One region of the Gracilibacillus sp. Marseille-QA3620 genome, then DNA from elsewhere that is predicted to be linked to it. Evidence: riboswitches for the same ligand, from Rfam matches in the RefSeq annotation. Region 1 holds a riboswitch; the other holds the start of a gene.

Evidence for each region. Region 1 has a riboswitch for glycine ahead of gcvT (glycine cleavage system aminomethyltransferase GcvT). Riboswitches for the same ligand answer to the same signal wherever they lie in the genome.
Region 2: linked by a shared signal. The riboswitch ahead of ACY8DX_RS02365 (amino acid permease) and the one ahead of gcvT (glycine cleavage system aminomethyltransferase GcvT) in region 1 are both predicted to bind glycine.

The regions. Positions count from the first base shown of each region.
Region 1 covers NZ_CM143102.1:3,037,534-3,049,799, forward strand. Annotated here, with positions in the region: gene ACY8DX_RS15300 (acyl-CoA dehydratase activase-related protein) at 1-119, opposite strand, end outside; gene ACY8DX_RS15305 (MBL fold metallo-hydrolase) at 402-1,235, shown strand; gene ACY8DX_RS15310 (LysE family transporter) at 1,255-1,899, opposite strand; gene ACY8DX_RS15315 (hypothetical protein) at 2,020-2,382, opposite strand; gene gcvPB (aminomethyl-transferring glycine dehydrogenase subunit GcvPB) at 2,574-4,031, opposite strand; gene gcvPA (aminomethyl-transferring glycine dehydrogenase subunit GcvPA) at 4,024-5,370, opposite strand; gene gcvT (glycine cleavage system aminomethyltransferase GcvT) at 5,367-6,485, opposite strand; glycine riboswitch at 6,568-6,659, opposite strand; glycine riboswitch at 6,663-6,755, opposite strand; gene ACY8DX_RS15335 (DEAD/DEAH box helicase) at 6,935-8,629, shown strand; gene ACY8DX_RS15340 (YqhG family protein) at 8,607-9,401, shown strand; gene ACY8DX_RS15345 (YqzE family protein) at 9,456-9,632, opposite strand; gene ACY8DX_RS15350 (shikimate kinase) at 9,675-10,187, opposite strand; gene comGG (competence type IV pilus minor pilin ComGG) at 10,200-10,586, opposite strand; gene comGF (competence type IV pilus minor pilin ComGF) at 10,570-11,019, opposite strand; gene ACY8DX_RS15365 (hypothetical protein) at 10,997-11,293, opposite strand; gene comGD (competence type IV pilus minor pilin ComGD) at 11,310-11,750, opposite strand; gene comGC (competence type IV pilus major pilin ComGC) at 11,753-12,073, opposite strand; gene comGB (competence type IV pilus assembly protein ComGB) at 12,086-12,266, opposite strand, start outside.
Region 2 covers NZ_CM143102.1:456,626-468,891, reverse strand. Annotated here, with positions in the region: gene ACY8DX_RS02390 (Na/Pi cotransporter family protein) at 1-1,210, shown strand, start outside; gene ACY8DX_RS02385 (alpha/beta fold hydrolase) at 1,253-2,068, opposite strand; gene ACY8DX_RS02380 (flavodoxin domain-containing protein) at 2,184-2,660, shown strand; gene ACY8DX_RS02375 (hypothetical protein) at 2,709-2,852, opposite strand; gene ACY8DX_RS02370 (nucleoside deaminase) at 3,001-3,471, opposite strand; glycine riboswitch at 3,786-3,868, shown strand; gene ACY8DX_RS02365 (amino acid permease) at 3,991-5,355, shown strand; partial or broken gene ACY8DX_RS02360 (LLM class flavin-dependent oxidoreductase) at 6,112-6,516, shown strand; gene ACY8DX_RS02355 (HIT family protein) at 6,537-7,034, opposite strand; gene ACY8DX_RS02350 (M23 family metallopeptidase) at 7,050-7,949, opposite strand; gene ACY8DX_RS02345 (DUF1003 domain-containing protein) at 8,088-8,606, shown strand; gene ACY8DX_RS02340 (MFS transporter) at 8,791-10,056, opposite strand; gene ACY8DX_RS02335 (5-methyltetrahydropteroyltriglutamate--homocysteine S-methyltransferase) at 10,206-11,324, opposite strand; gene ACY8DX_RS02330 (LysR family transcriptional regulator) at 11,424-12,266, opposite strand, start outside.

The DNA.
Region 1 (12,266 bases):
GCTGCCTTCACATTAGAGAAGTGGCGCAGATAATTTTTATACAGTACTTGTTTATCTTCATCCAAGATCATTAATTTTGCAGTGGTTGAACCAATATCTAACCCAATATGCACACGCATAGAAACATAAAATCCCCTTTCTGAAACTCAAGATATCGTTGTATTGGAGAAAATGATAGGATGGCTGGGATATAAGGATAGGAGTGAGGGCTGTTCAGTTTCCATATTCATTTAGTCCTTAAAATAATTATATTAATATAATATATATAATAGTCAAAATTCTCAATCCATTCAAATAGCGAAATCTGCCTCAACGAATAATGAATACCCATTCAACCATTGATATTTTTTTCCGTTTTTATGTTATGCTGAGAATAAGATGTTTTAAAGGAGGAGTTAGAGATGTTTAAGGTGGAAACAAGCTTAAGAGAGAGCAGCCACGCCGAAGTGGATTGTGCTTATGGTATCGTCTCGCTCCCCGGGACTAAGATGAGTGTATACAGCTTTTACGTGGATGGACTTTTAATCGATACAGGTTCACCTTTCTTACTGAACGATTACATCCCTTTCTTTACGAAGAAACCAATCGACCGGGTCGTTTTAACTCATTATCACGAAGACCATGCAGGCGGGGCTAAATGGATACAAAATCATTTACATGTTCCCATCTACATACATGAATCCACCGCTGCGTCGTGCAGCAAGCCCTTTGATTATCCCGAATATCGCAAGCTTGCCTGGGGAGAGACGGAATCCTTTGAGGCTAAACCGCTTCCACCCTTATTTTCTTCTAAAAGTGAGTCATGGGAAAAGATTCATACACCCGGTCATACGAAGGATCATGTCTCCTTTTACAATCATGACCGTAAGATATTGTTCAGCGGTGATTTATATGTCCTGACTCGAACAAAGGTCATTATTGCTGAGGAGGACATCACCCAAACAATGGCTTCTATCAAAAAGGTGCTTGCTTATGACTTTGAGGAGGTTTATTGCAGTCATGCCGGCTACTTGCCAAAAGGCCGAAAACGGCTGTCTGATAAACTTCAATATCTTGAAGCTATGCAGGAAGAAGTCATCCGGCTGCATGATAAGGGTATGGATGTCTTATCCATTAAGAAGGAGCTCTTTCCGAAGCAGTACCCTATTACCATCGCATCGGGTGGGGAATGGGATTCCATTCATATCGTGACATCCATCTTAAATGAAGCTCAGAAGATAACGAGGGAACCATGATTTCATGGCTCCCTTTTCTTCATTTAAGAAATGGAGCCAATAAAGCCATCAACCCTTGATAGCCAAAATAACCGCCAAAGCCCAGGCGTGAGAGCCCCGAGACAATGGAGATTGTCTTCAAGCTCCTTTCATTAAGAAAGCGCCTAAAACTAGTCGCAAGCATAGCCACAAATACATCCCAGCAGGTTAATCCGAGGAAAATCATCGAGGAATAAATAAGCAGGTCCGTTGTCCCTGTCGTTGTGGCCGTTTTCGCCAACACGGACCCATAGATGCCAATCCAGAATAAGATGGAAAGAGGACTTGTAATGGACATTAGGAAGCCTATCCCAAAGGATTTTGCCAATGATTCCTTCTGACGATATCCGCTCAAGCTGAGCGCCCCCGCCTTAACCATTCCTTCCACACCGGAGTATATCAACACAAATCCGCCGAATAGCCACAAGAATATCTGTACAACTGGTATCTCGATGAAGTGCACAAATCCAAGGTAGACAAACAGCATAAAAAGTCCATCAGCCAGCATGGAGCCGACACCAACTGACCAAGCATGCCAAAAGCCATTTTTAATCCCCTTATCAATCCTGGCAGAATTAACGGGCCCTATCGGTGCGGCTAAGGTGATTCCCAAAATAAAATAACTGAATAGAATATGTCCGCTCAAAAAAACTTCACTCCATATCTTCTGGCTTAGCTTGTACAAATCTATGAAGGTAGGCCGGAAACTATACCGTGATTTTTGTGCATGAAAAAACCTCCCCTTTCTGGGGAGGTTACACCAATCTCAATAGGAACTAAATGAAGCTGCATTCAACATAAGCCATTTATCCACTTCACTCTTAACGAATAATTCCTTATCTCCGAATTGGATAAAAGGAAGATGCTGATCTATTTCAACGTGTTCACCTGAAGTCCGCTCCATCGATTGCTGACTAATGAGGACCTCTATCTCTTCCTCTGAAATAAATAGATACTCGGCTAATTCATTCTTTGTCATGACCATACTAGGGACGGTTGATACGCTGGATGGCTCTGCAGAAGCTGTCTGCACACTTCCATTACTTGATAAGATGATTGCTGAAGCCAAAATAGAGACGGCAAGAAGGAGAACTGCTCCAGCCATTATAAGAGTATGATTCTTTGTCATCGGACACCCGCTTTTCATTTAATGTAATAATTATCCAATATTCTATCTCCACATACAATGGGTATACGAAAAAAACTGCATTCCCAATTGTTAGACATGTCTCACAATTGGGGTACAGTTCAATTACGGTGCTTTAATCGGATACCCTTTTTTATTTCATTAAAGCATACAGCTTCAATAGAGTGAATTCATTAAGCCTGATATCTCAATACAGGTTTACGGGCAGCGAGTGCTTCATCAAGGCGGCTGATGACAGTCGTATGCGGTGCCTCCTGTACGATTTCAGGGTTCTCCTCTGCTTCCTTCGCAATTTGAATCATGGCATCAATGAAACCGTCGAGGGTCTCTTTTGATTCCGTTTCTGTCGGCTCGATCATCATACATTCCTCAACATTGAGCGGGAAGTAGATTGTTGGCGGGTGATAGCCGAAATCAAGGAGCCTTTTGGCAATATCAAGTGCACGGACCCCAAGCTTCTTCTGTCTTCTCGCGCTAAGCACGAACTCATGCTTACAATGATTATCATAAGGAAGATCATAGTATTCTGCGAGTCTTCTCATCATATAGTTGGCATTTAAAACCGCATATTCCGTTACAGCCTTCAAGCCATCCGGCCCCATCGACCGGATATATGTGTAAGCACGTACATTGATCCCAAAGTTTCCGTAGTATGGCTTCACACGACCAATTGATTGCGGACGGTCATAATCGAGCACATAGCCCTCTTCTTCCTTCACGACCATTGGCTTTGGAAGGAATGGAATCAAATCCTTCTTTACGCCGACAGGTCCAGAGCCAGGTCCGCCCCCTCCATGAGGTCCAGTAAAGGTCTTATGCAAGTTAAGGTGGACTACATCAAAGCCCATATCCCCCGGCCGTGCCTTTGACAAGACGGCATTCAGGTTCGCCCCATCATAATACAGCTTTCCGCCGACACCATGGATGATTTCCGCCATTTCCGTAATTTGCTCCTCAAACAAGCCAAGTGTATTTGGATTTGTCAGCATCAATGCCGCAGTATCCGGCCCTACAACCCTCTTTAAGTCCTCAAGGTCAACCAAGCCATCCTCACCAGATTTCACGGTAATGGTCTGCAGACCGGCCACCGTTGCAGAAGCTGGGTTTGTTCCATGTGCGGAATCTGGGACAATGACCTTCACACGGTCGAAATCACCATTTGCTTCATGGAATGCACGAATCATCATTAACCCTGTCCATTCCCCATGGGCGCCTGCCGCAGGCTGAAGAGTTACCTCATCCATACCCGTGATTTCCTTTAAGTGCTGCTGGAGGTCATACATTAATTCCAGTGCCCCTTGTGCCGCTTCAGCCTCCTGCAGGGGATGCACATGAGCGAATCCTGGGAATCGTGCGACGCTTTCATTAATCTTCGGATTATATTTCATCGTGCAGGAGCCGAGTGGATAAAATCCGGAATCCACCCCATGGTTTCTGCGGGAAAGAGCCGTATAATGACGCATGATATCAAGTTCAGACACCTCCGGCAAATTCGGCTCTTCCTCTCGAATGAATTCATTCGGCAGCAATTCTGAGAGGCTTGCCTCTGGGACATCCAATTCCGGCAGGGAATAGCCAATACGGCCTGGTTTTGTAAGTTCAAATATTAAAGGCTGATCCTGTTTATGCATGGAAATCCCCCAATTCTTTTGCAAATGTATCAATTTCTTCCCGTGTACGCAGCTCTGTTACGGCAACAAGCATACACCCTTCAAGCTCTGGATAATCACGTCCTAGATCATAACCGCCAATAATTCCTTTCTTAAGGAGCAGACGATTCACTTCTTGAACAGATCCATTTACCTTCACGACAAACTCATTAAAGGATGGTCCCTCAAAGGCTATTTTAAGTCCATTTGATTTAAGAGCCTCTTTTGCATAATGAGCCTTCTGGATATTTTGGACAGCCATCTCCTTCACGCCTTGTTTCCCGAGTGCGGTCATCGCAACAGATGCAGCAAGCGCATTTAAGGCTTGGTTGGAGCAAATATTAGAGGTAGCCTTATCCCTTCTGATATGCTGTTCCCGTGCTTGAAGGGTTAAAACGAAGCCTCGCTTGCCTTCTTCATCCACCGTTTGACCGACAAGACGGCCCGGCACCTTCCGCATTAATTTATTGGTAACGGCAAAGTATCCGCAATGCGGACCGCCAAAGGCTGCAGGGATGCCGAATGGCTGGGCATCGCCAATCACGATATCAGCGCCGAATTCCCCTGGAGGCGTTAATACACCAAGGGATAACGGGTTGCTTGAGACAATCATCATCGCCTTTTGAGCATGAACCAGCTTCTCAACCTCCGCAAGATTTTCAATGCGACCGAAGAAATTCGGATACTGAACAATAAATCCAGCTGTATCTCCGTCTATTTGTTCAGCTAATTTCTCCAAGTCTGTCACGCCATCCTTGCACGCCACAACTTGAAGGTCAATATATTGTCCCTTTGCATAGGTTGCAAGAACAGCACGAGATTCAGGATGAACTGCCTCTGAGACTAGCAGCTTCTTCCTGCGAGTAGACCCAGCGGCAAGCATGGCTGCCTCAGCAAGCGCCGTACCCCCGTCATACATGGAGGAATTGGCTACATCCATACCCGTCAATTCGCAAATCATTGTCTGGAATTCAAAGATAGCCTGCAGCTCTCCTTGCGAAATCTCCGGCTGATAAGGTGTGTAGGCTGTATAAAACTCAGAACGGGAAATGACATGATCAACAATAACCGGCATGTAATGGTCATACACTCCTGCACCAAGGAAGGAGCTATAGCTTTTAAGGTCGGCATTTTTTGCCGCCATTTCAGCTAATTCCTTCAATAGGGCTGACTCTGATTTGGCCGGCTTGATGGCATACTCCCCTTTGAAACGGACATTGGATGGAATATCAGAGAATAGGTCGTCAATTGAATCAACACCAATTGTTTGCAGCATTTCTTTCTCATCTTCGGTAGTCATCGGTAAATAACGGTGGTTCATTTCTGCACTCCTCCTGCTTGCGGACGTTTATAAAATGGGGTTTTGACCACTTTAGCCTTTAATTGCTTGCCGCGAATCTCAACCTTTACTTCTCCATCAAGTGTGGCATATTCACTTTTAATGAGCGCCAAACCAACATTCTTCTTCAAGGTAGGGGATTGGGTGCCTGTCGTGACCTCTCCAATCTGAACACCTCCGGCAATTACCGGATAGCCATGACGCGGGATTCCCCGGTCAATCATCTCGATGCCGACCAGCTTGCGCGGAGCCCCGTTTTCTTTTTGTGCTTTTAATGTTTCTCGACCAATAAAGTCTCCCTTATCAACTTTGACCGTAAAGCCTATTCCTGCTTCTATCGGGGTAATATCCTTCGAAAGCTCCTGTCCGTAAAGCGGCAGTTTAGCCTCAAAACGAAGAGTATCGCGTGCTCCCAGACCGCATGGTATAAGACCGATACGCTCGCCTGCTTTCAGCAGTTCCTTCCAAAGTCCTGCCGCATCCTCGCTTCGGCAGTACAATTCAAAGCCATCCTCCCCTGTATAACCGGTCCTAGAGATCAGCACGTTCATTCCAGCGACCTTCACATCCTCATAAAAGCTGAAGAAGCCTAAGCTTGTTAAATCTGCCTCTGGAGCAAGGGGCTGCAGAACCTCTTCTGCAAGCGGTCCCTGCAAAGCGAGCAGGGCGATTTGTTCAGAAATATTTTCAAGCTCTGCTCCTTCAGTCAAATGGGACGTCAGCCATTCAAAATCTTTGTCAATATTTGAGGCATTCACTACAAGGAGATAGTCATCCTCAGCCTTCTTATAAATAATTAAATCATCGACCGTTCCGCCATCCTCATAGCAGAGAGCTGTGTACTGTGCTTTACCTGCTATCAATTTACTCACATCATTGGTCACCATTTTTTGAAGAAACGGCAGTGAACCTGCTCCCTTGACTGTAAATTCACCCATATGGGAGACATCAAAAAGGCCCGCCTTCGTTCTAACTGCCTCATGCTCATGCTTGATTCCCGAAAATTGCACAGGCAGCTCCCAACCGCCAAAGTCAATCGTCTTTCCGCCGTATTCCCCATATACTGAAATCAGCGGAGTTTGCTTTAACTTCTCCATCCTCTACCTCCCAATGATTCGTATAATCCCTTTTCAATCACAGAAAAAAGGACAGAAACCAGCCCTAATTTTAGGAAATGGTCTCTGTCCTGATACCTGAAAGTTTACCGCATACATCCTGCGTTTCCCCTTTGGTGGCCTCATCTAGTTAAATAGTGAAAGCACTCTCCAGAGTTGCGTCCAGCAAGTGTTCTTTTGCCTGAGAGATTCACGGTCTCAGCCGTTTGCTCCTTCGGCGCCGCAGCCTGCGGTCTCTCCCCTTGCCTTCATTCGCTCATATTTTTATGTAATTGGTTCATACTAAACATCATGCAAAGGGATTAGACTATTATCAAAATAATCTAACAAGATAGTTATATCCTATCATCAAGAGGAACATTGTGGCAAACGTAAACCTCCACTTGAAGAGGAATTGCCCAAGCTTACTATAAGGAAAGACGGGGTCAGCCATGAGCAATATTCCAGATATTCATTTTGAAGATGGGTGGGAAACAGAGCTTGAAGAGAGAATCAATGAAGATGGACCTTGGTCAAGCTATTCTCTTTTTCAACTTAGCATCGAAGCTGAAAAGCAAAAGCTAATACCAGATTTCACTGGGTTAATCGGACCGAAGCATCTTTCGGGATTCACTCCTCTCCCCCACCAGCTCGAAGCAGCAACAGAAGTAATCGAGCGCATGAACGGAAAAGCCATCTTAGCCGATGAGGTCGGTCTTGGAAAGACAATAGAGGCAGGGCTTATTTTAAAAGAGTACATGATTCGAGGACTTGCACGAAAAATACTCATCTTAGTTCCTGCTTCCTTGGTCTCTCAATGGGGAACAGAGCTGAATCAAAAATTTCATATTCCAGCCTGCATTTACCGCAAGGGCTATGGGTGGGATGGAGATATTCTCATAACCTCCATTGATACAGCCAAACGGGAGCCACACCGGTCTGCCATTCTTGAACAATCCTATGATTTGGTCATCATTGATGAAGCTCATAAATTAAAAAACAATAAAACCAAAAACTATGAATTTGTTCAAAAAATCCAAAAGAAGTTCTGCCTGCTGCTGACAGCTACGCCTATCCAAAACAAGATTGAGGAAATTTTCTACCTTGTTTCCTTGCTGAAGCCAGGCCATCTTGGCAGTTATACGAGCTTCAATGAGCGATTCTCCGCCAAAAAGCGTTCCTTGAAGGATGATGCCTACCTGAAGGAATTAGTGAACCGAGTCATGATTCGTAATAAACGCCAGGAAACAGGGATTGAATGGACAAGCAGAAAGGTAGAGTCGGTCTTCATTGAATTCTCCGAGAAGGAGAGAGCCCTTTATGATGCAGTCGCCTCCTTCCGTGAGGCTTTGCCGGAGAAAATGAATACCGGCTTCTCCTCCCTGATTCTTCAGCGGGAGGCCTGCAGCAGCCGAGAAGCTGTCTACTTTACGCTTCGCAATATGCTTGAGAAATATCCAGATGCCAGTGAGACCTATAAGCAGAAGATTCATGAGCTGATTGGCAAGGTAGAAGAGGTGAATGTCAACTCGAAGGCTGAAAAAGCATTAGAGCTGATCAAGAATATTAATGATAAGGTCATTATCTTTACAGAATACCGTGCTACTCAGCTGTATTTGCAGTGGTTCCTCAAGCAAAACGGCATTACATCTGTTCCTTTCCGGGGCGGTTTTAAGCGCAGCAAAAAAGACTGGATGAGAGAGCTCTTTCAAAAGCAGGCACAGGTGCTGATTGCGACAGAAGCCGGCGGCGAGGGAATCAATCTGCAATTCTGCCATCACATCATCAATTTCGACCTGCCATGGAATCCTATGCGGCTTGAACAGCGAATCGGGAGGATACATCGCCTCGGCCAGACTGAAGATGTACGCATTTATAACTTTTCCGTCAAAGAAACGGTGGAGGAGCATATTATGAAGATTCTCTATGAGAAGATTCAATTATTTGAACGGGTCGTCGGCGAACTAGATGATATTTTAACAAGGCTCGAGGTCAAAAATCTTGAAGAGCATTTAACTGATATTCTTGCCAAGTCGAAGACTGAGGGAGAAATGAAAATCAAGATGGACAATCTCGCTTCCATGATTGAATTTGCGAAGCGGGTGAAAAAGGAGGAACCTGCAAGTGCAGCAAGTGGAAATCCATAAATTCCTGACAGAATTCTTTCAAGCAAACCATTGTGAAATCACCGAACAGGGACCAGGGCATCTCATCGTCCAATTGACAATCGAGATGGATAAAGAGCTCATGAATAGGCCATTTTACTGGCATTATCTTGAGAAGACCGGGGGAATTCCAAATCCGATGAGCTTAACGCTCATTACTGACCAGGAGCTGGCGCCGGAAGGGCTGAAGGGGGACTTCATTCACTTCGGCTCTCCTAGACTGCATCAAATCTTCACGCTATCGAGGAAGCTTTCACGTCATATCCGGCTTTTTGAGAAAATCCAGGTTTCAAACGGACAAGCCCCCTTATTTCCCTGGCTTTGCCTAAATGTTAACATCTCCTATGAATGTGACCGTAAAAAAGATCAGCTTCATTCCATTGGGCTGAACTTAATCAACGGAACAATCCTAGAGGATTTTTATGACACGGTGCAACGAGTCGACCTTACACCAAAAATACCGGATTATACTTTCACACTTTCACCAATCATCCGCTATCAAAGCGGGATTGGCCGCTTGAAAAGTCATATGCAAATGAAAGTCACTCAGGACAACCATTCCTGGGCAGCTGATGCCATGGAGCGATGGAACAAGGATTTGGCCTTATTAAATCATTTCTATGAAGACAAGCTTGAGGAAGAACGAGAATCCTATGAGGCGGAAAAGGAAGCGCTGAAACTTCAATATGAGCCGCGCATTCATGTTAGAATCATTAACGGTGGATTGTTTTATTTAACAAAGGATGCTATCTAGCTTATAGAGGAGCATGCGGCAAAAGAAAAAAGCCCCTGCGCTGCAGAGGCTTTTCTAATTCCGCTTAAAGAGCATGCCGATTGATAAAGGGATTATGCCAAACCAATGGCTTAATAATGGAGGCCTTGTTCCCTTATGGCTCTTCTTCTGCTCCTTGCGAATTTCCTTTGGCTGATCCATGTAGCTCAGCCATTCGACGGTTAAATATTTTACATAATCATTCGTTTTCATGTGTAATCACCCACCTATCAGTTTCACCAGGTGAGGAATGATTTATACATGACTTTCCGCCAATCGTGACATAATCTCCCCGATAATTTCATCCGGACGCTTGCCTGTTGTATCAATCCGAATATCCGCCGTCATTTCATACAAATCCTTGCGTGCATCATACAGCACTTGAATGCGCTCTGCCTTATTTCCTCCAGCGAGAAGGGGTCTTGTCTGGTCTGATTCCAGTCTTTTCAATATTTCATCTGTGCTGGCCTCAAGCCATACGATGATGCCGTTTCTCTTCATATGTGCCCTATTTTCGCTCCGAAGTACGACTCCGCCTCCGGTCGCGATAACATGGTTATCGGATGGAAGCTGCATAAGTGTCTGCTGTTCCATATCCCTGAAGCCCTGCTCCCCTTCTTCTTCGAAAATACGGGGTATACTTTTCCCTGCATTTTCAACAACGGCGTCATCGCAGTCAGTCACTTGCACCTTCAATTGCTCACCCAATGCTTTGCCGATTGTTGTCTTACCTGTCCCCATGAATCCAATTAAATAGATTGCCTTCATCCGTATTGCTCCTTATAAGTTCTCCGTTCCGCTCAGAACCTTTTTCTTTGACGCTGAGTACATAATCGAGCTTTCGCGCACTGTCTGATCTGTCGTAATCGTTAAAATGATTTGGTATACGCGCTCTCCCTGCGGAATAATCTGATACTTTATTTTCCCATTATAATAGAGCCATTCGCCATTTGTCTCCTTTGAAAGCCCGGAATCAGCGATTCTAATGGCTTCTTTTGTACTAACGGTAAGCAAAAAGGAATAACGAAGTCCATTCGTTTGAAGGGCATGGTAATTCACCTCATTCTTAAATGAACCCGCCGCAAGCAGACAGATAACAAATATCACGGTGAAGAATAAGAGGGAGACTGGCAAGAACATCCCTTGCTCATCATAAAGACGGCTCATAGATATAGCGTTTATAGATTTTTTTCTCAAATGTCCCGCCATTCTGCTTTTGAACTCTGATAAGCAGTTCATCGCCTTTGATTTGAAATGAATAATCTTTCACATTTTGCAGAATTACCTCATGTCCCTCTCCTCCAACTCTCCGGCGGATAATGGTCAAATAGGGCTCATATGTCATTTTTTCTGCTCCTATTTGCAGAGAAAGAATTCTAGGGTTTGGTACATTCCATGCGCTTGCCTGTTGAATTTCCCTGTCGAGCTGCCTGATAAAAATAGTCCACTCCATCCTTTCTACCGAATTTTCCTCTGCCTCGTCCCATTTATTCAGCGACAAAAGAGCCGTGGTCATAAATAAGGCTAGCAAAGAGAAAAGTCCTACAGCAAATAGAACCTCAAGCAAGGTAAAGCCCTTATCTCCCTGGTATCCTTTCACATAGTGATTTTTCCTTCTTGCCTGAAGCAGCATAATCCACACAATAGACATCCCCTTTGAGATGAAACGTGTACAAGTCACCGTTCATTCTTCTCTCTCCTGTTATAAGGGGTTCCCCCAAGTATTGAAAAGCCTGTAGGCCTTCAAATAACCGGCCAATCGCTTCTTCCTCTCGCATGAGATCAGCTTTTTGGATAATCATGCCTGTGTAAATTGGTAAAAGAAACCCTGCTGCCAAGAGAATAATGGAGAAGGATAAAAGCCCGTCCAGCATGGCAAATCCTTGATCTCTATATTTCTGTGAAATAAAATCTCCCCCTTCCGAGCTGGAAGATTAGCTTATAGACAGGGTTGTTCTCTTCATTGGTGAAATAGATTGTCGTCGGGTTTTGAATATGACCGAGGAAAGTGTACCTAATTGTGATAGGGTCATCTCCTATAAATTTCATGGTTCGGGGCTGGTAGGAAGTAAACAGCGTTCCATACCCATTGGCCACAGCACTGTATTTATTGTCATTTGTTTGAATTCGGAAGGATACATTTATGCGCTTTTCCATCGCAAACATTTGGGCATAATACAAATCTTTCTTCACTTGGCGGATATAGGCATGTCGTTCGTATACTTCAAGCATTTTCGAGCCGACGACACTCCCAACCGCCAGCATAAGAGACAGACAGCTCAGCACAAAAAGGGCTTCTATTAGCGTAAATCCACGTTCAGAACGAATCATTCTTAACTTTTGGCTTCTTCTACACTGCCATCAGCATTAATCACAATATCATTTCCTCCTGGACACGAACCTCCATCCTTTATATATCCTCCACTGATTAATTCTGCTTTTGACGGAGTCTTATTTTCTTTTAATTTATAAGACTGAATCTGTCCTTCTACCATCTTAATATAAGCTTCACAGCCCTTCTTATTGACGGCCTCCTGATTCTTGACAATGCTCGGAACCGTGATAATCAAGAGCACGGAGATCACAAGCATCACAATCATCATTTCAATCAAGGTGAAGCCTCTTTCATTTAACATTTTTTTACCCTTATTCATTGATACACCCTCCTATATGGAATTCATTAGCGAAATCATCGGCATTAAGATTGCCAAGTACAGCAGTATGACCAACAAAGCCACTAGCCCAAACATCAGCGGCTGAATCGTTTTTAATGATTTTTCCGTCATCCCTTCCATTTCCTTCAACACTAAACGACTGTAATACAGCAGTTCTTCCCCGAGAAGACCG
Region 2 (12,266 bases), 1.7 Mb from region 1:
CTTTGGTTTCTTATTCTATGGCCTTGAATTAATGAGCAGCGGGATGAAGCCATTGCGCTCGTTTGAATGGTTCCTTGATTTGACGGTCAATCTGAGTGAGAACTCCATTCTTGGTTTGATTGTCGGAACGGTCTTTACGTTGATTGTTCAGAGCTCCAGTGCCACAATTGGAATTCTGCAAGGACTATTCGGGGAAGGGCTTATTGACCTAAACGGCGCCCTGCCTGTCTTATTTGGAGATAATATCGGTACGACCATTACAGCTGTGCTCGCCTCTATCGGGGCTTCTGTCACGGCGAAAAGAGCTGCAAGTGTTCATGTTCTCTTCAACTTAATTGGTGCTGCTATCTTCATGATACTCCTTGTTCCTTATACTGCCTTGATTTCTTGGTTCCAAACGACCCTCGGATTGAACCCTGAGATGACAATTGCCTTCGCTCACGGTGCCTTCAACGTGACGAACACAATCATCATGTTCCCGTTCATCGGAGTTTATGCATGGCTTGTGACAAAGCTAATTCCTGGTGAGGATGCTGCTATTGAATTCAAGCCCAAGCATTTGGATCCTATCCTGATGGATAAAGCACCAGCCATTGCGCTTGGACAGGCAAAGCAGGAAATTCTGCGTATGGGCGGATTCGCTGTAAACGGCTTGGAGGAATCCAAGAATTACTTAATGACGAAAGATAAAACTTCACTCAATAGAGCCACACAGCTTGAGGAAGCCCTTAATAATCTTGACCATCGAATTACGGATTATCTCGTGAAAGTATCAGCAAGCTCTTTATCCCAGCATGAATCAGATGAGCATAGCATTCTAATGCATACGATTAATGACTTTGAGCGAATTGGGGATCATTTCGAGAATATCCTCGAGCTTGTCGAATACCAGCTTAGCAACAAGGTTTCTATTACAGAGGAAGCCATGTCTGATTTAGATGAAATGTTCAATATCGCCATCCGAGCGGCAAAAGAAGCACTCGATGCTTTTGAGCATATGGACAAAGAGGCTGCCTACAAGGTTGTCGAGCATGAACGCACCTTGGACAAAATGGAGCGCAAACTACGCAAGCAGCATGTTCTTCGGTTGAATAGCGGAGCATGCAGCCCTCAAGCAGGATTAGTGTTCGTTGATATCCTAAGCAATCTTGAGCGAGTTGGCGACCATGCCAAGAATATTGCCGAGACCCTGATTGGCGAGCAGGAGTAAGCATAATAATCCCCCCTTCATTTCATGAAGGGGGGATTATTTTTACCCTTTCAAAAACTCCTCGATAATGGCATTAAACGCTTTATCATACTCCCAAAACATCAAATGCCCGCCAAGAACCTCCACCTTCACGTCTGGTGAAATATGTGCAAGCGTTCCTTTTGCTGCGTCCTGCCAGTGCTCGGCAACAATAGCTAAGGTTGGCACAGCCTCACTCACTTGTCTTGCTTCCTTGCGGTAATCAGAGAACATGCCCGCTGCAAAAAGATTAGCGGCAATATAATAAGGAGTATTCAAGGATTGTTCAATCAGCCACTGCAGCTCCTTCTCGTTTAAATCACGCTGTACCATGACGTTTCTTGCATAATTCTCCACAAATGATCTCTGCCCCTTTGAATTACATAAATAATTCGTGTATGCTGCGGCGATATCATCTAAGCTTCCTTCTGTCCAATCTCCTTCATTAACCGAGAGGGCCTTTGGCGACATATCGACCAATATACACGACTTGATGGAGTCCACACCAAATTGCCTGACGTATTCCCAAATCGTCAAACAGCCAAATGACCAACCCATAAGCGTTGGTTCATGAACCTCCAACGCTTGAAGTACTGTCTGCAGATCTTTTGCATGGGTGATGTATTCATTCCCCTCTGCTGTAACTGTCGATCGTCCATGACTGCGCGGGTCGATGGCAATCACCCGATGTGTCTTGGCAAAATGCCCTATTTGCTTTTCAAATACCTCCAGGGTAAAGGTCCAGCCGGGAATAAACACCAATGGCTCCCCTTGTCCGATATCCCGCACATATAATTCCGCTCCACCAGAGAGCTCCACATACTTCCCACCTTTTGTCATCCTTATCGCCTCCCTCTTCCTATCCTTATTCAAGATACATCATTCGATTCCTTGCAATATTTCATGTATGCTTATGGTGAACATTCATTTCACTTGAAGGGAGCGATTAAGCACCATGAAAACAATGATTGTTTATGCTTCAAAAAGCGGCACCACCAAGACCTGTGCTGAGATGCTCGCACACGAGATTGACGGAGTTACAACCCTCATTGATATTGTCAGCCAAGAGCCTGATCTCAGTGATTATGACACTATTCTTATTGGCGGCCCGATTCGATACGGCAGGCTTCACAGCGCGGTAAAGGAATTTATGCAAAACCATAAGAGCGAACTGCTCGACAAGGAAATTGGTTTATTCATTTGCTGTGGCAATGAACAGCAGGCAGAGCAGCATTTCACCGATAACTTTCCGCCAGAGCTTCTAGCCCATGCACTTGCACATGAATCCTTTGGCGGGGAGATTCGCCTGGATGCACTCAGCTTTATTGAGCGGCTTGTTGGGAAGATGGCTATGAAGAGTCTCGCAGACGGAGAGACCGTCAGCATTCATAAAGATAAGATTGAACATTTTGCACATGCGGTAATGAGTTAAGATGATAAATAATTCCTAAGCCCCATATTATCGGGGCTTTTTTCGTGCCTATCGGGAAGCTGGAACAGCTTCTATCTGCTTCTTTACAAGCTTCGCTAATGCGATGATCGTATCATAGGAGTCATTCTGGAATTCAACTTGGGCAAACTCTGCTCCAAGCTCCGCACATACCTCCTGACATTCAGTACCCACCTCGAAGTATGATTCAATATCCGTTGACAAGGAGAGCAGCTCACAGGTTACAAAGCCTTTCCTGCCTTTTTGAACAAGCTCCTTGATAACCCCTGCCCCCTGAGCATTGGCATAAGGGCCATTCTCACATTAAGAGAATGGCCCTTATTTAATAAATGGCTTTATTCGCTTGTGCATACTCCTCGAATAACTCCATACATTGGGTACGGTCCAGCTCCTCAAGGTCAAGAATGGATGAATCCTCGAAACCATCCTGAATGAAACGATAAATAAAATCATCCCTGAATCCTATCGCCTCTGCGTCCTTCGGTGTGCAGCCATAGTACACCTTATGAATATTAGCCCATATAATGGCCGATAGACACATCGGACATGGAAAACCTGTAGCATACAGTACACAGCCGGATAAATCATGCGTTCCGAGCACCTCACCGGCCTTGCGGATCGCATTGACCTCCGCATGCGCGGTCGGATCATGATCCTTCAGCACGGTATTGGATGCAACCGCAATGACCGTCCCGTTCTTATCAATAATGGAAGCCCCAAACGGTCCCCCATCATTTTGGTTCATCGTTCTTCTTGCTTCTACTATCCCGCGTTTCATCGCATCATTCATCATTTCAACACCTCTTTTGTCTCAAGCACTCTCTTAGTCTATTCATTCAAATGCTCCTCTTATTCTTTACCCCGCACTAATAAACATCAAATGCTTTAGTAAAATCTTATGCCTTAATAACGCTCCTTGTCAGTCTGTTTGTTAGATAAGCTTCCAAATGATTTTTCGACATTTCCCAGTCATTTCCGGTTAAAATAATTGACCAATTTATCGCATTCATGTTAGACTTCCATTATTCTATAAAAATAAATGGGAATCATTTTCCCATGAAAACTGGATACTAGTAAGCGTTGAATGCCGTGGATCAAACTATGGCAGGAGCAGCTTCTGGAGAGACTGTACAGCAAATGTGCAGCGCCGAAGGATTCATAATCTCAGGCAAAAGGACAGGAGAGTAGCAAGTATTGCATTGTTATTTTTCTAAAATGCCCTTTAGAGATTGGATTCTGTTCCAATCTCTTTTTTATTTTCTCGAGGAACTTTATCCGGTTCATCTAGACATACAAGCGGAGGCGAAGAAACATGGGGCAACAAGAGTTAAAACGAGATTTAAAGAACCGGCACGTTCAATTAATCGCCATTGGCGGAACAATTGGAACCGGGTTATTTTTGGGGGCAGGTAAATCAATTGCCCTGGCAGGTCCATCTATCATCTTTTCCTATCTTCTGATTGGGATTGCGTTATTTTTTGTGATGAGGGCTTTAGGGGAATTGCTATTATCGAATACCGGGTATACCTCCTTCACGGAATTCGCCACGGAATATATCGGACCGTGGGCTGGATATGTGACAGGCTGGACCTATTGGTTTTGCTGGATCATGACCGCGATGGCGGACATCATTGCCGTCGGAGTCTACATGCAGTATTGGTTTGACATTCCGCAATGGATACCGGCATTTGCGTGCTTAATTATTCTCGTAGCATTGAATTTATTATCCGTTAAGCTGTTTGGCGAGCTTGAGTTCTGGTTTGCCATCATTAAGGTCATCACGATTATTGCTTTGATTGCGGTCGGAATTGTATTATTGGTCATTGGCTTTCAAACAAATACGGGAACGGTTTCCCTATCAAATATATGGAGTCACGGCGGCATGTTCCCGAATGGGGTCCAAGGCTTCCTGCTCTCCTTCCAGCTTGTCGTCTTTTCTTTCGTCGGCATGGAGCTTGTCGGTGTATCAGCAGCCGAAACAGCTGATCCTAAAAAGAACATTCCCTCGGCAATTAATAAGATTCCGGTACGAATTCTATTATTCTATGTCGGAGCGATTATCGTTATACTAACTATCAATCCATGGACAATGCTGAACGGAGACAGCAGTCCATTCGTCGGTGTATTTACGCTTATTGGCATCCCAGTGGCAGCCGGCATAATCAATTTCGTCGTCATGACATCTGCTGCATCAGCCTGCAACAGTGGTCTCTTCTCCACGAGCCGCATTCTTCACTCCTTAAGTAAGGATGGCTCTGCTCCGGCGAAAATCGGGAAATTGAATAAGAATGCCGTGCCAAGCAATGCGCTATTCCTTTCTGCCGTTGTTGTATCAATTGGGGCCCTTCTCAGCAAGGTCATTCCTGAACAGGCATTTACGATTGTGACGACCATAAGCGCAATCTGTTTCATCTGGGTATGGAGCATTATCCTGATTGCCCATATCCGTTATAAGAAAACACGGCCAGAACTTGCTGCTAAATCGACGTTCAAGGCACCATTCGCCCCATTCATCAACTATGCCGTTTTAGCGTTATTCGCACTCGTACTAATTGTCATGCTGTTTGCTGAGGCAACGAGACTCGCACTCTTACTGACACCAATTTGGTTCATCGCTTTAGTATTTCTTTATAATCGGCAGCGAAGTAAGATTGAAGTAGTAGAAAATAAGTGTTAACCATAGGAACCCGCCTAGAGAGGCGGGTTCTTTTTTACACCCACGCTTGGTCAATTTTAATTAATGGAATATTTTGCGGTTTATATAAGGGATATCTATTTTAGACCTCAAATATACTTTATTAACAGGAAATGCAGGCAGTAAATACTTAGCTGTTCAGAAGGGAAAGAGGATATTGTTTAAAAAAATATTAACCATTACTCTTACTTTATTATTATTAATTGGTACAAGTTTTAGTTTGTCACATCATTATCATTCCAATTTCCTTGACGATTCTTTTTTTGTAGGAGTAATCTTCACCCTATTCAATTGGTTTTTCACTTCAACCGGAGAGCTTAAAGCTCGATACTATGACCAAGCTATACAAGGGGTTCGCGGGATAAAAACAGATATACCAAATGTAAATAAAGAATTCTTCTTTTATCCAAACCTTCCTTTTCTCACATCCTTGATCTATACCCTTATTGCCTTTACCACAAAGTTTTATTGAGAAGGAAATGAACAAAATTAATTTTGTTACACTTAAAACAATCCATAGAATCATTATCTTCCCGAGTGAAAAAGCTCAATGCATTCCTCCCCCTCCATAAGTCATCATCCGGGTTCTTTTTCCAGCATTTTAGTATACTTATCCCTAATCAGCTTCATTTATAAGGGGGATTATCATGGAATAGTATCGTATTGATGCAAGCAAGGGACTTTAATTTGGTATTTATACATTGGGCGACCATTTACCTAATCCGCATACCGGGGACATTCAAGCGTTCTATTGACGCTTACCGGGAAGCAGCCAGACAAAACGGCTATGACCCATCTACCCTTCCAGTCGCAACGGCTGGCTTCTTCTTTATCGCAGACGATGCCGAGAAAGCGCTTGACGAGTACTACCCTCATATCAATAAAGGAATGGAACGCACCAAGGGACGCGGTTTTCCGCATGCTGCTTTCATCCAAGGAAGTAACCCGCATAATGTCATGAATGTCGGCAGTCCACAGCAGATTATTGAGAAAATCCTTTATCAGCATGAACAATTTGGTCACCAGCGCTATATTGCCCAGATGGATTTCGGCGGAGTGCCGCGCGAAAAAGTCATCGAGAAAATTGAAATCATTGGCACGGAAATCCTTCCTGCCATTCGAAAATATACTGCTAAATCATAAAAAAAGGACACATCGAATCACTAGCATTCGATGTGTCTATTTAATTCAGCCGTTAGCCTTTGAATACCGTCATACATCTCTTCCCTGCTTTTCTTATCATTCATCTCTGTTCGCGCATGGAGTAGAACAGGACGCACAGATTCGATCGAGTGTCCGAACGATTCCATCCATTGATAACGCGGTACCATCCATGTGTGAAAATGATGGGTTGTATCCTCATTATAGAAGTAATAGACATGCTCAATTCCAAGGACGGTCCGCTGTGCCCTTCTGATTTTCGCTAGAAAGCTGATATAGTCCAGCCGCTCCGCATCAGTCAATTCATCCAAGCTGATAATATGGCGTTTGGATGCGACAATCACCAGTCCCTTGATTGGATAGGCAGCATCCTGATGAGCATGGAAATGAGCTGTCTCCCCAATCACACCGCCATCCGGCTCAACCAGACCACTCGTTAACGCACAGCTCAGGCATTCCACCTCAGCGGTTCTTCCATCTGATAAAGTAATAGTTCGCATGAATCACCAGCCCTTTCACCAAACAAGATCATTTCTTACAAGGAATCGGTCATTAAACTCAATGGGAACCCCCACTCCATCCTTTTCAGCATGAATATGTACATGAGGCTCTGACGTGTTACCAGAATTGCCGACAAGTCCAAGCTTCTCTCCCGCCTCAACCTGTTCGCCTGCTTTGACCGTCAGACTGTCCTGCTGCATATGGGCAATCCATACTTGAGCTTCAGTACCATCACATTGAAGAGCCACATGGTTTCCTGCTGCCTTTTCCGGATTGGTTTGCGGCGGATTCAAATCAGGAAGTTCCTGTTCTGCCTCCACCACTTCTCCTGTACATGGACTGTAGATACCATCGCCATAGATTCTGTATTTAGAATTATCACCTGGATAAATGCCAGTGGCTCTCACTCCCCATTTGTCGATCTTTACGATATCAACTGCATATTGCTGGCTTTCATAGGCATGATGGTAGTTGACCTGAACATGAGCTCCTCCCTGTCCAATAAAATAGACTCCATCCTTTAACGGGAACTCCAGCTCAATGGCCTCCTCATTTGTCCAAAGCCCGCTGATAGCCAGCACATTATACAGACCGAATACCCCTATCAACAAAAGATAAAGAGCAAATGACCATTTCTCTCCCTTTTCTAAAGGTGCCCTGAAAGGCTTCCTTCTCACCTTCAAATAGGACAGGATAAGCGCAACAATCAACAAGAGAACCCAAATATATCTCAGATAATAGGTAAGGAAATCCCATGGCGCCGTCATAAACAGCCAGCTTACATAGAATATCGTGAACAGGGATTGCACCAGCCAATCCAACTTACTCTTCTTACTCCCTCTCCAAAGAGTCACAATGAAAACCGCTGGCAAAACCACTTGAAAGAAAACAACCTGAATCATAATCAACAGCATGACATTCCCCCATTTAGTTTGTTTGCTAGTCTATACGGTTTAACCAGAAAATGGTTTCTTATATTGATAGACTTTACAACCCGAATGACTATTCAGAATAGTTTTTATTTTGTGGTATAATAAATAAAGGTGATGATAATGAGTAAAACGACAAAGACAAAAGAAGATTTAATCTTACAGATACTTGATTCAGATCCTTTAAAGAACGATGTGGACTTGATGGAAGAATTAATTGATGAGCCTATTGCCTTTGATGTGGACAAGGCACACGGAGAAAATTTGAGCTTTGGGGCTCGGATGGCGGATAAGATTACCGAGCTTGCTGGTTCTTGGGGATTTATTATCCTTTTTTCGATTTTCCTTATCTTTTGGATGATCTTGAATTACTATTTAGCGGACAGAGCTCCTGACCCGTATCCATTTATTTTGTTAAATCTCATGCTATCCTGCCTTGCCGCACTGCAGGCACCTATCATCATGATGAGTCAAAACAGGCAAAGCCAGAAAGACTCGCTCCGAAGCCAATATGATTATCACACTGACTTAAAGAGTGAATTAATATTAGAAAAGCTTCACGACCAGATGCTCGAGATTGAGAAGAACCAGAAGGAAATTATAGAACAATTGAACAAACTTAAAAAGCAGGAGAGGTTGTAACCCCCTCATCTGATGCTGCAAACCGGTAAGAGAATGATAGATGTAAATCTAGAGAATGCTCATTGTTGCTGGGCTTTCCATCTAAGGCTCAAGAAATGAAGAAAAGCTGTCATCAACTAAAAAACCGGAGATTTGATCACCTGTAAAGGCAGCCGAATCTCCGGTTTTCTTTTTGTGAGAGTTTTTAAATGGCCGCCTCTTTCATCGAAGATTGTGTATCTTCAGCATAATCAGCCTGGCTTTCACGTATCAGGCTCATGGCAATCGCGCCAAAGATTGCTGCTATCCCGATAGCGAAGAAATTAAACTGTGGTGAGAAACCAAAGGTCAGTAGAATCCCTACATATGTCGGGGCTACAATCGATCCGATTCTCCCGAATGCCATTGTACTGCCCAGGGCCGCCGCTCGCACCTCAACCGAATAATATTGAGCCACATACGCATTGGACATATTTTGCAAACCGACAGAAGCTGCACCAATGAGCGCAATCAGCCCGTAGGCAACATAAATATTTTCCGAGAATCCAATCAGCGTCAATGATACTGCCCCGACAAAGTACAGCGGGATAAGAACCCGTTTGAAGCCAAGCAATTGAATCAGATTTCCAAATATCATCGTGCCAACAATGGACCCAAGCTGCAGAACAACGATAAACATCAGACTGGACTTCAAATCATAGCCGGCATTCATCATTAATGTTGGAAGCCATGTGTTCAAGGAATACATGAGGATGAATGTACAGAAGCAGGATAACCAAAACATCGCCGTACTTAAGCCAAGTTTGTTTTTGAAGAGATCGCGAACAGAGGATTGGTGACCAGCTCCTTCTTCTACTACAATAAAAGCAACATTATCAGGAAGCGTTGGATCAACCTTCTTTAAGACTGTGCGAAGGACTTGTGAATCCTCTTGTTTCATAAGTGAATGAATGGACTCCGGGACAATCCGGATTATGAAGGGCAGTGCCAGGAGCGGTAAAGCTGCCACCCAGTAGACAGGCTGCCACCCGAATCTCTCAAGTAATAGTTGTCCGCTAAAGGAGGCGAGCATCGCCCCAACGGAGTACCCGCAAAAGATGAGGGAAATGATAGCGGCACGATGCTTCATAGGAGCATATTCAGAGATTAACGCCGCAATATTCGGCATTACCCCTCCAAAACCTAATCCCGCAATAACCCGGCAAATAATAAAAAGAAGCGGTGTCGGCGCAAAACCAGATAATAACGTAAAGAAGCTAAACAAGAAAGTCGTAAATAAAATCAAGCGCCTTCTTCCAAATCGGTCTGAATATAGGCCAAAAATTACTGCACCAATTGCTGTCCCAATTGTCGTATAGCTGCTGATTGACCCCGCCATCATGTCCGAGATCCCCCATTCCGCTTTTAGAAATGGAATCGTTGCACCATAAATGACAACATCATAGCCATCGAACATCATGATAAAAAACATACAACTAATTAAAATATAATGAAAGCCTCTAAGTTTACTATGATTTATACGTTCAATAGGATTCACTTTCTCCATGGCGCCCTCCAAATCGTTTATGGTTTATGGAAATGCACAGCCGCCTGCACAGGATACAGGCGGCTGTATCTAGTTTACTGCCAAACCTCTTCAGCAATTTCTTTCACAAAACGAAGCTTGCGCCATTGCTCCTCTTCCGTTAGAATATTTCCTTCCTCCGTAGAGGAGAAGCCGCATTGGGGGCTTAAGCACAGCTGCTCAAGCGGAACATATTTTGCCGCTTCTGCAATCCGTGCTTTTATGGCTTCTTTATCCTCCAATTCACCATTCTTAGATGTTAGCAAGCCAAGCACGATTTTCAAATCCTTGCGATTAACGTATTTCAATGGTTCAAAGCTTCCTGAACGCTCATCATCAAACTCGAGGAATAAACCATCAACATTAAGGCCGCCGAATATTACCTCAGAGGCATAATCATATCCCCCGCTTGAGAAATAATTCGATTTATAATTCCCGCGGCAAATATGCATCGTCACAGCCAAGTCCTCTGGTTTATTGGCAATCGTCTCGTTAATCATCCGCTGCATGACCAGCAGCTCCTCTGCAGGGTCCAAGCCCTTTGCCCGCAGCTTGTTGTGACCTTCTTCTGAAAAGAGATCAGACCATGCTGTATCATCCAGCTGCAGGTATCGGCAGCCTGCATCATAAAAGGCTTGAATAGCCTTTTGATAAGCGGCAATCGTATCTTGCAAAAGCTTCTCCCGGTCTTGATATCTATCATCATTTATATCCGCACGATAGAGAAGCATATTCGGGCTCGGGATAGTTTGTTTGACGACAGCATCACCCGCATGCTCCTGTACAAATCGGAAATGCTCCAGAAATGGATGGTCCGAGAAATCAATCTGGCCACTAACACGAATTCCTTCCTTGCGTGTCTCCATCTTGTGAAAGCTAAGACCCGTCTCCTTTTCATAATAGTCAACGCCATCAAGACCGCCTAAGAAGTCAAAATGCCACCAGCTTCGGCGGAATTCCCCATCCGTTACCCCAATTAATCCATTTTCCTTTTGCTTTTCGATAAGGTGAATGATTTCTGCATTCTCGACATTCTTCAATTCCTCGTATGTAATGGTACCAGCTTTATAATCCTCTCTTGCCTGTTTAAGAGGCTCCGTGCGCAATAAGCTGCCAACGTGATCGTAACGGAATGGTGCAGTGATTTTTGTACTTTCTTGAATGTGGATAGTCATGAAATGCATCTCCTTCTTCCTTTGTCTTATTAGGAAGTGTAGCATGACCGCATCACTCGCAGATAACACTTAAAATGTATCTCTAGCTATAGCTTTAAACTATAGCAAAGCTTGCTCTTCAACGATTGTATCTTTTAAATACTCGATATAAATATTGGCAAGCGGGCTGTTCTTCACATTTTTATGTGTAATATAGCCGACCCTGATTTCTTCATCAACACGCAGTGGTACAGACACAATGTCTGATCCATTCAGTTCGCGGCTGATGACACCTGTGGAGATTGTATAGCCATTCAGGCCAATCAATAGATTAAACAAAGTGGCACGGTCACTGACATGAATATTCTTCGGCCGTGAAATTGTACTTAAGATTTCCTCCGAGAAATAAAAGGAATTATAATCCCCTTGCTCAAACGATAGGTATGGATAAGGGAGGAGATCGTTTAAGGTCACATATTCCTGTTTCGCCAGCGGATTGCCCGAGCTGATGAATACATGAGGTGTAGCCGTAAACAGCTCATGAAAGAGGAGATTCCCCTCCCGCAGGAATTTTGAAATCACCTTCTCGTTGAAATCATTCAAGTAGAGGATGCCAATCTCGCTATGCAGATTCTTCACATCCTCAATGATTTCGTACGTCTTCGTCTCCCGTAACGAGAACTCATATTCCTCGCGATCATAATTCTTCAACAGGCGTACAAATGCACTGACCGCAAACGCATAATGCTGGGAGGAGACCGAGAAATGCTGCTGGGTTGACTGCGCACCCGCATAGCGGTTCTCCAGCAAATCCGCCTGTTCGACCACCTGCCTCGCATAACCGAGAAACTCTACTCCCTCGGGTGTCATCGTGATTCCTTTATTCGTCCGGATGAACATCACGATTCTAAGCTCATTCTCTAATTCCTTCAGAGCATTGGATAAACTCGGCTGACTGATGAA